Regions from separate parts of the Rhodococcus rhodochrous genome, predicted to be linked through region 1. Evidence: riboswitches for the same ligand, from Rfam matches in the RefSeq annotation. Region 1 holds a riboswitch; each other region holds the start of a gene.
The links. Region 1 has a riboswitch for thiamine pyrophosphate ahead of thiC (phosphomethylpyrimidine synthase ThiC). Riboswitches for the same ligand answer to the same signal wherever they lie in the genome.
Positions count from the first base shown of each region.

Region 2: it holds a riboswitch for thiamine pyrophosphate, as region 1 does, so the genes downstream of both, thiO (glycine oxidase ThiO) here and thiC (phosphomethylpyrimidine synthase ThiC) in region 1, are expected to answer to the same signal.
Region 3: it holds a riboswitch for thiamine pyrophosphate, as region 1 does, so the genes downstream of both, C6Y44_RS07690 (3-oxoacyl-ACP reductase) here and thiC (phosphomethylpyrimidine synthase ThiC) in region 1, are expected to answer to the same signal.

Region 1 covers NZ_CP027558.1:204,842-208,114, reverse strand. The annotation lists gene thiC (phosphomethylpyrimidine synthase ThiC) at 1-1,597, opposite strand, end outside; TPP riboswitch at 1,596-1,705, opposite strand; gene C6Y44_RS25825 (ArsR/SmtB family transcription factor) at 1,848-2,186, shown strand; gene C6Y44_RS25820 (substrate-binding protein) at 2,202-3,273, shown strand, end outside.
Region 2 covers NZ_CP027557.1:4,264,080-4,267,352, reverse strand. The annotation lists gene C6Y44_RS19710 (NUDIX hydrolase) at 1-581, shown strand, start outside; gene thiE (thiamine phosphate synthase) at 647-1,336, opposite strand; TPP riboswitch at 1,365-1,477, shown strand; gene thiO (glycine oxidase ThiO) at 1,474-2,538, shown strand; gene thiS (sulfur carrier protein ThiS) at 2,535-2,747, shown strand; gene thiG (thiazole synthase) at 2,740-3,273, shown strand, end outside.
Region 3 covers NZ_CP027557.1:1,646,912-1,650,184, reverse strand. The annotation lists gene C6Y44_RS07695 (LLM class flavin-dependent oxidoreductase) at 1-1,126, opposite strand, end outside; gene C6Y44_RS07690 (3-oxoacyl-ACP reductase) at 1,126-1,890, opposite strand; TPP riboswitch at 1,945-2,036, opposite strand; gene C6Y44_RS07685 (stealth family protein) at 2,298-3,273, shown strand, end outside.

The sequences.
Region 1 (3,273 bases):
AGATACGCATCGAGCAGAACTTCGGCCCACACATCGAGCAGAAGTGCGCCGTCTTGGCCGGTTCAGCCGGAAGCGTCTCGTCATGGAACTGCTCGGCCGTATCCGGATCCAGCGACAGAGCGAACTGATCCCGCCACCGAAACTCGAAACGCGCCTTCGACAACGCGTCGTCACGCTCGACGGCACCGGGATGGCCCTTGGCGATGTCGGCAGCATGAGCGGCGATCTTGTACGTGATGACCCCGGTCTTCACGTCGTCCCGATTCGGCAGTCCCAGATGCTCCTTCGGGGTGACGTAACACAGCATCGCGGTGCCATGGCGGGCGATCTCGGTGGCCCCGATCGCGGAGGTGATGTGGTCGTAGCCCGGAGTAATGTCGGTCACCAGCGGCCCCAGGGTGTAGAAAGGCGCTCCATGACATAACTTCTGCTGACGCTCCACATTTTCCCGTACCCGATGGATCGGGATGTGGCCAGGGCCTTCGACCATCACCTGAACGTCGTGAGCCCAGGCACGGGTGGTCAGTTCGGCAAGGGTGTCCAGTTCAGCGTACTGCGCGGCGTCGTTGGCGTCGGCGATCGACCCCGGTCGCAGCCCGTCCCCGAGGGAAAATGCCACGTCGTAGCGGGCGAAGATCTCACACAGTTCGTCGAAGTGGGTGTAGAGAAAATTTTCCTCGTGATGGGCGAGGCACCAACCGGCCATGATGGACCCACCTCGGGAGACGATGCCGGTGAGCCGCTCGGCCGTGAGCGGTACGTAGCGCAGCAGCACTCCGGCGTGGATGGTCATGTAGTCCACACCCTGCTCACACTGCTCGATCACGGTGTCGCGGAAGATCTCCCACGTCAGCGCATCGGCCTGGCCGGCGACCTTCTCCAGAGCCTGGTAGATCGGCACCGTGCCGATCGGCACCGGGGAGTTGCGAATGATCCACTCTCGGGTGGTGTGGATATCTTCGCCGGTGGACAGGTCCATCACAGTGTCCGCGCCCCAACGGGTGGCCCAGCGCATCTTGTCGACTTCGTCGACGATGGAGCTGGTCACCGCTGAGTTGCCGATGTTGGCATTGATCTTCACCAGGAAGGACTTGCCGATGATCATCGGCTCGGACTCGGGGTGGTTGACGTTGGCGGGGATGATCGCCCGACCCGCCGCCACCTCCGAGCGCACCAGTTCCACGTCGCAGTTCTCCCGCAGCGCCACGAACCGCATTTCCTGGGTGATGATCCCCGCCCGGGCATAGTGCATCTGCGTGACCGTCCGGCCTGTCTTCGCTCGCACCGGGACAGGTCGGGGCCCCTTCCACTCCCGGGACGCCTCTCCACGCCGCACCGCCGAGCGGCCATCGTCGAGCAGATCCCGTTCTCGCCCCGGGTAGTGCTCGACGTCGCCGCGAGCAGCGATCCAGTCGGCGCGCGTCGGCGGGAGCCCGACCAGCGGATCGCTATCGGGACCTGCAGTGCGGTAGACCTGCAGCGGCGGGTTCGGCACCCCGCCGGGAGAGTCGTTCAAGCGGATCTCTGTGACAGGTACACGCAGGTCGTGTTCCTCGTCGTGGACATAGCTCAGGGCATGCGAATTGGGTGCACTCATCGGAATCGTTCCTACTTCCTTCGCCGGCATTACCCGGGCAGGTTCGACGGTCGCAGGCTGCCTCAGCCCGATCTCAGCCCCTGCAATAGGGCTCCCGTGGGGACGGCACAGACCCTAACACCCGGCTTCTCCCGCTGCAGATGTAGCTGGTCCGGTCGTCGGAGCGGTGCGAAGTCGGCCCGTCCTGTACGAGCTACGAGGAGGTACTCTTCTATATGTCATTGACTGTTGACTCGAGGAGATCGGGATCTTGTCCGCACAGCTGGCCTTCGATGCCCTCGCCGACCCTGTACGGCGAGCCATTCTCACTGTGCTGGCAGAGCGTGACGAGTGCAGCGTCAACGAACTGGTCGACCAGATCGACAGCGTGGGACGCACCGGCGTCTCGAACCACCTCCGGATCCTGCGGCACGCGGGCCTGGTCACCGAACGTAAGGCCGGACGCTTCCGTTTCTACTCGATCGACCCGGCCGGTCCCGCACGCGATGTCATTGCAATGTTGCAGGAATTGTTCCGAGGAGCCCTGTCAGATGCCGTCGAGGCCGCAGACCGCACCGCTGCCACCGACACAACCTTGCGACGTGCATAGCTTCCAGGAAACACGGTGACCCAGCTCGTACTGCACGCCGAAGAGTGGACCGCATCCCCACCCTCGGTGGCCTACAGCCTTTTCGGAGCAGGCGACGAGGCGGGATGGCTCTTCGGCGCGGTATGCGATCGGGTCGAACCCGGCGCTGCCGTGCGTATGGCGGTCCACCTCAGCGGTTCCGGCGCAGAACCGGTCGAAATCCTCGGCCGTATTGCTGCCGCACGTCCGCATGCGTACCTCGATATCGTGCACGACCAGCCCTGGCGAGGGCGTATCAAACTCCGTTTCGAAGCCGCAAACGGTGGTACGAGGGTTCGGCTCATCGCCGAACTCGACCAGCCCGGATTGGAATGGTTGATGCGGCGTCGAGGGTTCCCTACCTCTCGAAACGCCTCTTCCCATCCCCGTCTGGGATTGTTGACGTCGAAATCCGGACCCGGCAGCCTCTTCGCCACCTCGATTGACAACGCCGCCATGCTGGCACTGGAGGAAATCAATGCCGAGGGCGGTATCCACGGCAGTCCAGTCGAGTTGATCGTGGGTGATGACGCCACAGACCCGCAGACCGGCGTCATGGAAGCGCGACGACTCGTCCAGGCAGGCTGCCGGACCATTCTGGTCGCCGCCACATCGGCTACCTACACCGCCGTTGCCGAGGCGCTCAGTGATGCACCCGTGCTGCTGGTACAGCCGGTCATGAACGAAGGAGGGCGCGGCGATCGTCTCCGCCTCCAGCTCGGTGAGCGGCCGGACGACCAGTTGGCAGCAGCCGTGAAACCACTCATGCGGATGGAGGGGGTGCGACGATGGTTTCTGGCCGGCGACGATTATTGTTGGCCCCGTACGACACACGGCCTGGCACGCCAACTGTTGCCTCGGTACGGCGCCGGAGTCGTCGGGGAAAAGTTCGCGTCTCTGGGAACTCGTGACTTCGCCCCGATCATCGAATCGATCCAGAAATCGGGTGCCGACATCGTACTGTCGACCTTCGTCGGAGCTGATGCTGTTGCGTTCGAGCGGCAATGCTATGCAATGGGATTGCGGGATCAGTGCATCACTCTGGCGCCCGCCTTGGAGGAGTCCACGC
Region 2 (3,273 bases), on a different replicon from region 1:
GTGTCACCTCCGGTCTCGCGGGCGGATGGACCTACACCACCGTCGTCGCCGACGCCACCGAAACGCTCGTGACCAGCCTCAACCAGGAGAGCACCGAACTGCGCTGGGTGCCCGAACCGGAGGTTGAGGCGATGGCGCTGCACAGCGGCTTCGCCGAGGCGTGGCCGTCGCTGCGCACCTCACCGGTACGCATGCTGCTCGACACCGCGAACGTGCTCGGTGCGAGCGGCCCCACCGGATGGTGGCGCGACCGCCCCGGCGCCACGAGCGCCCTGCTCGCCGACCTCGCCGCGGTCCTGCCCCGCACGGTCGAATTTCCCGACGGGACGTTCGGTTGGGTCCCCCGCGTCGAAGCGGTCCTCGAAGGGCATGCCCGCGACGCGACGATCGACGACGTCCGGATCCCGGTGCACAGCGCGGACGGCAGCGGCGACGACGAACTGGCCCGGCTGGCCTCCACCGCGACGGCCGTGGTGGATCCGGGGGTGACGGTCGTGGTCACCGCGGATCGCGGCCTGCGCGCACGGTTGCCCGAGGGCACGATCGCGATGTCGCCCTCGGCCGTGCTGGGCTGGCTGTAACGCCTCAAGCCGGCAAGTGCGGTCTTACCCGCCTTTCAGGCCGGCGTGCGGTCTTCCGCCGCCTTTCAGGCCGGCAGTGCGGCCTTCAGTGCTGCCGCGGCTGCGCGCGGATCGGAGGCCTTCGTGATCGCCCGGACCACCGCGACCCGCGTGGCCCCGGCGTCGAGCACCTCGGGGAGCCGCTCGAGATCGATGCCGCCGATCGCGAACCACGGTCGTGCCGGCTGCGACTGCGCGACCTCGCGCGTCACCTCCAGCCCCGCCGCGGTCCGTCCCGGCTTGGTCGGGGTGTCCCACACCGGCCCGGACGCGAAGTAGTCGACGCCCTCCTCGATGTCGGCGAGCGCGGCCTGCGCCCGACTCGACGTCGAGCGGCCGATGACGATCTCGTCGCCGAGGATCTGCCGCGCGTGCCGCACCGGTAGATCGCCCTGACCGAGATGCAGGATGTCGGCGCCCGACGCGAGCGCGATGTCGGCGCGGTCGTTCACGGCGAGGAGCGCACCGTGGCGTGCACACGCCTCGCCGATGATCTCGAGGGCGGCGAGTTCCTCGCGTGCCTCGAGGCGTCCGAACTTCTTCTCGCCGGCCGAGTCCTTGTCGCGCAACTGGACGATGTCGACCCCACCGGCGAGGGCCTCCTCGACGAACCGTGCGAGGTCGCCGGTGTCCCGGCGAGCGTCGGTGCACAGGTACAACCGGGCGGTCGCGAGGCGGCCGCGCGGGTCGGGATGGTTGCCGCGATAGGTGGTCACGACCAAGACGGTAGCCTCTAGGCAGAAAGTGTGACGACACGGGAGTCCCGAGGTTCGCGGGGCTGAGAGGGGGCCTGCCGGCCCCGACCGTTATGACCTGACCCGGATCATGCCGGCGCAGGGAGTGAGGTGGACCAATGGCAACTGTGGCCGTCGTGGGTGGCGGAGTGATCGGGCTGTCGATCGCATGGCGCGCAGCCCGCTCGGGGCACATCGTGACCGTGCACGACCCGAATCCCGGTAGCGGCGCCTCGTGGGTGGCCGGCGGGATGCTGGCCCCGCTGTCCGAGGGTTGGCCCGGTGAGGATCACGTGCTGTCCCTGGGTGCGGCCTCGCTCGACCGCTGGCCCGGATTCGCGGAGGCACTGCGCGCGGAGACCGGCGTCGACGTGTTCACCGCCGAGGCATCGCTGACCGTCGCGCTCGACGCGGCGGACGCCGCCGACCTGCGGACCGTCGCCGAGTGGGTCGGGGAGCGGGGGCACGAGATGCGTCTGCTCTCCCGTGCGGAGATCCGGGAGTTCGAGCCGTCGCTCGGCCCGAAGGTGCGTCTCGGACTGCTCGCGCCCACCGAGTCGTCGGTCGACAACCGCGCGCTCGTCGACGCCCTGCGCGTCGCGGCCACCGGGGCCGGGGTGCGTTTCTCCGACGCCGCCGTCCACGACCTCGCCGACCTGCCCGACGATCAGGTGGTGCTCGCCGCCGGCTCGGCGTCGGCGCGACTGTGGCCGGGGCTTCCGGTCCGTCCGGTCAAGGGCGAGATCCTGCGCCTGCGGGTGCGGCCGGGCGCGACCCCGCCGCCGCAGCGCACCGTGCGCGCGAGTGTCCACGGCCGCCCCGCCTATCTGGTGCCCCGCCACGACGGTCTCGTCGTGGGCGCGACGCAGTACGAGGCGTCCGACACGCAGGTCACGGTGGCCGGGGTGCGCGATCTGATCGCCGACGCCGAGCGGATCTTCCCGGCGCTCGGCGAGTACGAACTGTTCGAGGCGAGTGCGGGCCTGCGTCCGATGACCCCCGACAACCTGCCGCTGATCGGCCGGCTCTCCGATCGTGTCGTCGCCGCGACCGGCCACGGCCGCAACGGTGTGCTGCTCACGCCGCTCACCGTCGACGCGGTGCTCGCCGAACTCGGTGGGCGGTCGCTGGCCGACGCGCAATACGCCTGTCCTGGACGAATTACGGAAGCGAGTGTGGGATGACGAACGTGTCCGTGGGCATCACCGTCAACGGTGAGGACAAGTACTACGACGCGGCCCCGACCGTGTCGCAGCTGCTGAACGAGCTCGGTCTGCCCGAGAAGGGCATCGCGGTCGCCGTCGACGGTGTGGTGTGCCCGCGCGGCCGCTGGTCGGAGCCGGTCACGCGCGGAGCGAGCATCGAGATCCTCACGGCGGTCCAGGGTGGCTGACACACACGATCCCGGCGCCGACCTGCCGCAGCTGACCATCGCCGGCCGCACCTTCGGGTCGCGGCTGATCACCGGCACCGGTGGCGCGGCGAACCTGGCCGTGCTCGAGGAGGCGCTCGTCGCGTCGGGCACCGAGCTGACCACCGTCGCGATGCGCCGCGTCGACGCGGCCTCCGGAACCGGTGTCCTCGACCTGTTGCGCCGCCTCGGCATCGAACCGCTGCCGAACACCGCCGGGTGCCGCGGCGCGAAGGAGGCCGTGCTGACCGCGCAGCTCGGGCGGGAGGCGCTGGAGACCGACTGGGTGAAGCTCGAGGTCATCGCCGACGAACGGACGTTGCTGCCCGACGCCATCGAACTCGTCTCCGCGGCCGAACAACTCGTCGACGACGGCTTCGTCGTCCTGCCGTACACGACCGACGATCCCGTCCTCGCGCGACGCCTCGAGGACGTCGGTTGTGCTGCGGTGATGCCGCTCGGCTCGCCGATCGGGACCGGCCTCGGTATCTCGAACCCGCACCACATC
Region 3 (3,273 bases), on a different replicon from region 1:
TGCTGTCGGCGACGGATTCGGCGGTGCCGATCATGGTCGCGTGACCACCACCCGCGGCGAGGTAGCCGAGCAGCTCGCGCAGGGTGGGACGACGGGTCTCGATGATGCGCTGCACCGTCGCATAGCGACCCTGCGGACCGCTGAACTCCTCGATGGGCGGCAGGTCGGCGACGGGGGCGTCGAGGTCGTGACCGGTGTAGTCCTGACCCGTGAACACGCCGAGCTGGGTGATGGCGGCGTCGACGTCGAGGAGCGCATCGAGTTCGGCCTTCTTCGCCCACGCCTCCGCTTCGGTGCGACCGACGTAGGTGACGAGTCCGGGCAGGATGGCGACCGTCCCGGGATCCCTGCCGGCCGCGGCGATCCGCGCACGCAGGTCGGTGACGTACTCGAGCGCCGCGGTCATGTCCCACGCGACGGAGTAGACGGCCTCGGCGTGACGGGCCGCCAGGTTGCGTCCGGTCTCCGAGGCGCCGGCCTGGAACAGCACCGGACGACCCTGCGGGCACCGCGGCACGGTCAGCGGACCGTCGACGCGGAAATGACTGCCCCGGTGATGGATCGGGCGGATCGCGTCGGAGTCCAGGAAGCTGCCACCCGCCCGGTCGACGAGGACACCGCCGTCACCCCACGAATCCCACAGAGCGCAGAGCACCTCGATGAATTCCTCGGCCCGCGCATACCGTTCGGCGTGCGGAGGCAGGGCGTCGAATCCGTGGTTGCGCGCTTCCTCGTCGAACATCGAGGTGACGATGTTCGCGCCCACCCGTCCCCCGCTGATGTGATCGAGCGAGGCGAGCATCCGTGCGGCATGGAAGGGCGTGAAGAAACTCGCGGAGACGGTGGTGACGAGACCGATGTGCTCGGTCGCGCGCGCCATCGCCGACAGCGCAGTCAGCGGTTCGAGGAACCAGGTGGTGCCTGCCGTGTACTTCGGGTTGACGCTGTGACCGTCGGCGAAGAACACCGCGTCGAGGCATCCCCGTTCGGCGGTGCGGGCGAGTTCCTCGAAATACGTGATGTCGCCGATGCGTCCGGCCGCGGAGTCGGGATGCCGCCACGCCGACGAATGATGCCCGACGCCGTAGAGGAAGGCGTTGAGGTGAAGGGTGCGTGGTCCGGCCATCAGTTCATCACCAGTCCCCCGTCGACCACCAGGTTCTGTCCGGTGACGGCCCGCGACCAGTCGGAGGCGAAGAACAGCACCGCCGCCGCGAAGTCCTCGGGCGTGGTGACCTTCCGCAGCGGCGTCGACGACGCGATGAGGTCGAACACCGCTTCGGGGGTCGCCGACGATGCGTCGGTCGTGCGCAGCAGACCGCCGGAGACCATGTTGACGCGGATCCCGTCGGGGCCGAGGTCGGCGGCGAAGGTGCGGGTCAGCGACAGCAGCGCGGCCTTGGCCGCGGTGTAGTCGTGGTACGGGACGACGGGGTGCTGGAACAGGTTGGTGCCGATGTTGACGATGCTGCCGCCACCGGCCTCGCGCATGCCCGGCAGAGCCGCCTGGATGATGTTGACCGCGCCGCCGACGACACCGTCGAACTGGGCTCCGAACCGGTCGTATCCGATCTCGTCTGCCTTGGGCCGAGCGTCGCCGTTGAAGGAGAAATCGGGCAGGGCGTTGTTGACGACCGTGGTGACGGGACGTCCGAAGTGCTCGCGGGCCCGGGTGAACAGCGCTTCGACGTCGGCGCGGTCGGTGACATCGGCCTTCAGCGCGACCGCCCGCTCGGGTCCGATCTTGTCGGCCAGTTCGTGAGCGCCCTCGCCGCTGCGCCGGTAGTCGAGGACGACGGCGGCTCCTTCGTCGGCGAACGCCTGCGCGATGCTGCGGCCGAGGCCGCGACCGGCGCCGGTGACGAGGACGACCTGGTTCTGCAATGACATCTTCTGTGCCTTCCCTGTGTGGGGAAGGGTGCGTGAGGGCGACAGACCTGTGGCCCGGCGCCGGCTCGGCATCCCTTCGCTCGCATAATCGAGATCAGGTTCGACGGGTGTTCTCTCAGCCGTTTCCGGCACCCCGTGTCGAGTCCTGCGGACAGGCTACACGGCACCGGTTCGGCCTTCGAGAGCCGGCAGGGTCGGCGTTCACAGGATCGTCACATCGCCTACGCGAGAACTTAGCTCAGATCGGCGTTAAAATGGGCCATTCCTGCCCCGACTCGTGAAAGGAGATTCCGACGCACACGCCGGCCCCCCACAACGCTCCCTATGTCTCCCTTTCTCAGCAGGTCGGAGACGCTCCGCCGATCGGCCGCGCCACCGTCCGCGGCCCCGCGAGGCATGAGGAGGTGGTGTGGTTCGAGGATCGCTACGCCATCCCGATCACCACCACCACGCCCGACGAGGCTCGGATCGAGGACGTACTGTTCCTGCGCCGCGTGCTCGACCGGGCGCGTATCGACTACCTGCTCGTGCGCGACGACAGCGACCGCCCGATCCTGGCGGTCGACCGCCAGGATCGGAAGAGGCTGCGCGCCGCTCTCGTCGAGGGGTGTGCCGACGAGCCCTTCTACTCGAAGGCCGTCGGTTCGAAGCGGCGTCCCGTCCCGGTGGCGGACGGTCGGCTCTCGCGCGACAGGAAGGACCGGGTGTTCCGGCTGTTCCGCCCGCGGGTCGAGCTGACCAGCGGGCTGCGGTACGGCGCGTCGAACGGGGTCGACATCGAACTGTGGACCTACACCGACGACGAGGTGATCATGCCTCGTCCGAACGCTCTCACCCGCACGGTCGCCCTGCGCGACGAGATGCGCCGGACGACGGTCGAGCGGTACGGACAGCTGTGGCCCACGATCGAGGGCATGTTCGACCGCCATCCGGGCGACATTCCGTTCGAGATCGACCTCGTGTTCTCGTGGGTCGACGGGTCGTCGAAGTCGTTCCAGGCCAAGCGCGCGAAGCTGATGCAGAACTATGTCGTCGGCGAAGGTGACGACTCGCCGGCGCGCTACCGGCAGATCAACGAACTCAAGTACGCCCTGCGTTCGGTCCACATGTACGCGCCGTGGGTGCGGCGGATCTTCGTCGCCACCGACTCACCGCGACCGGCGTGGCTCGCCGACGATCCGCGCGTGACCTTCGTGCGGAGCGAGGAGTTCTTCGCCGACCCGTCGGCACTGCCCACCTACAACTCGATGGCGGTCGAGTCGCAGTTGCATCACATCCCGGGATTGTCCGAGCACTTCCTGTACTCGAACGACGACATGTTCTTCGGTCGCCGGGTGAGCCCGAGCCTGTTCTTCTCCGGCGGGGGCGTCGGCAAGTTCATCG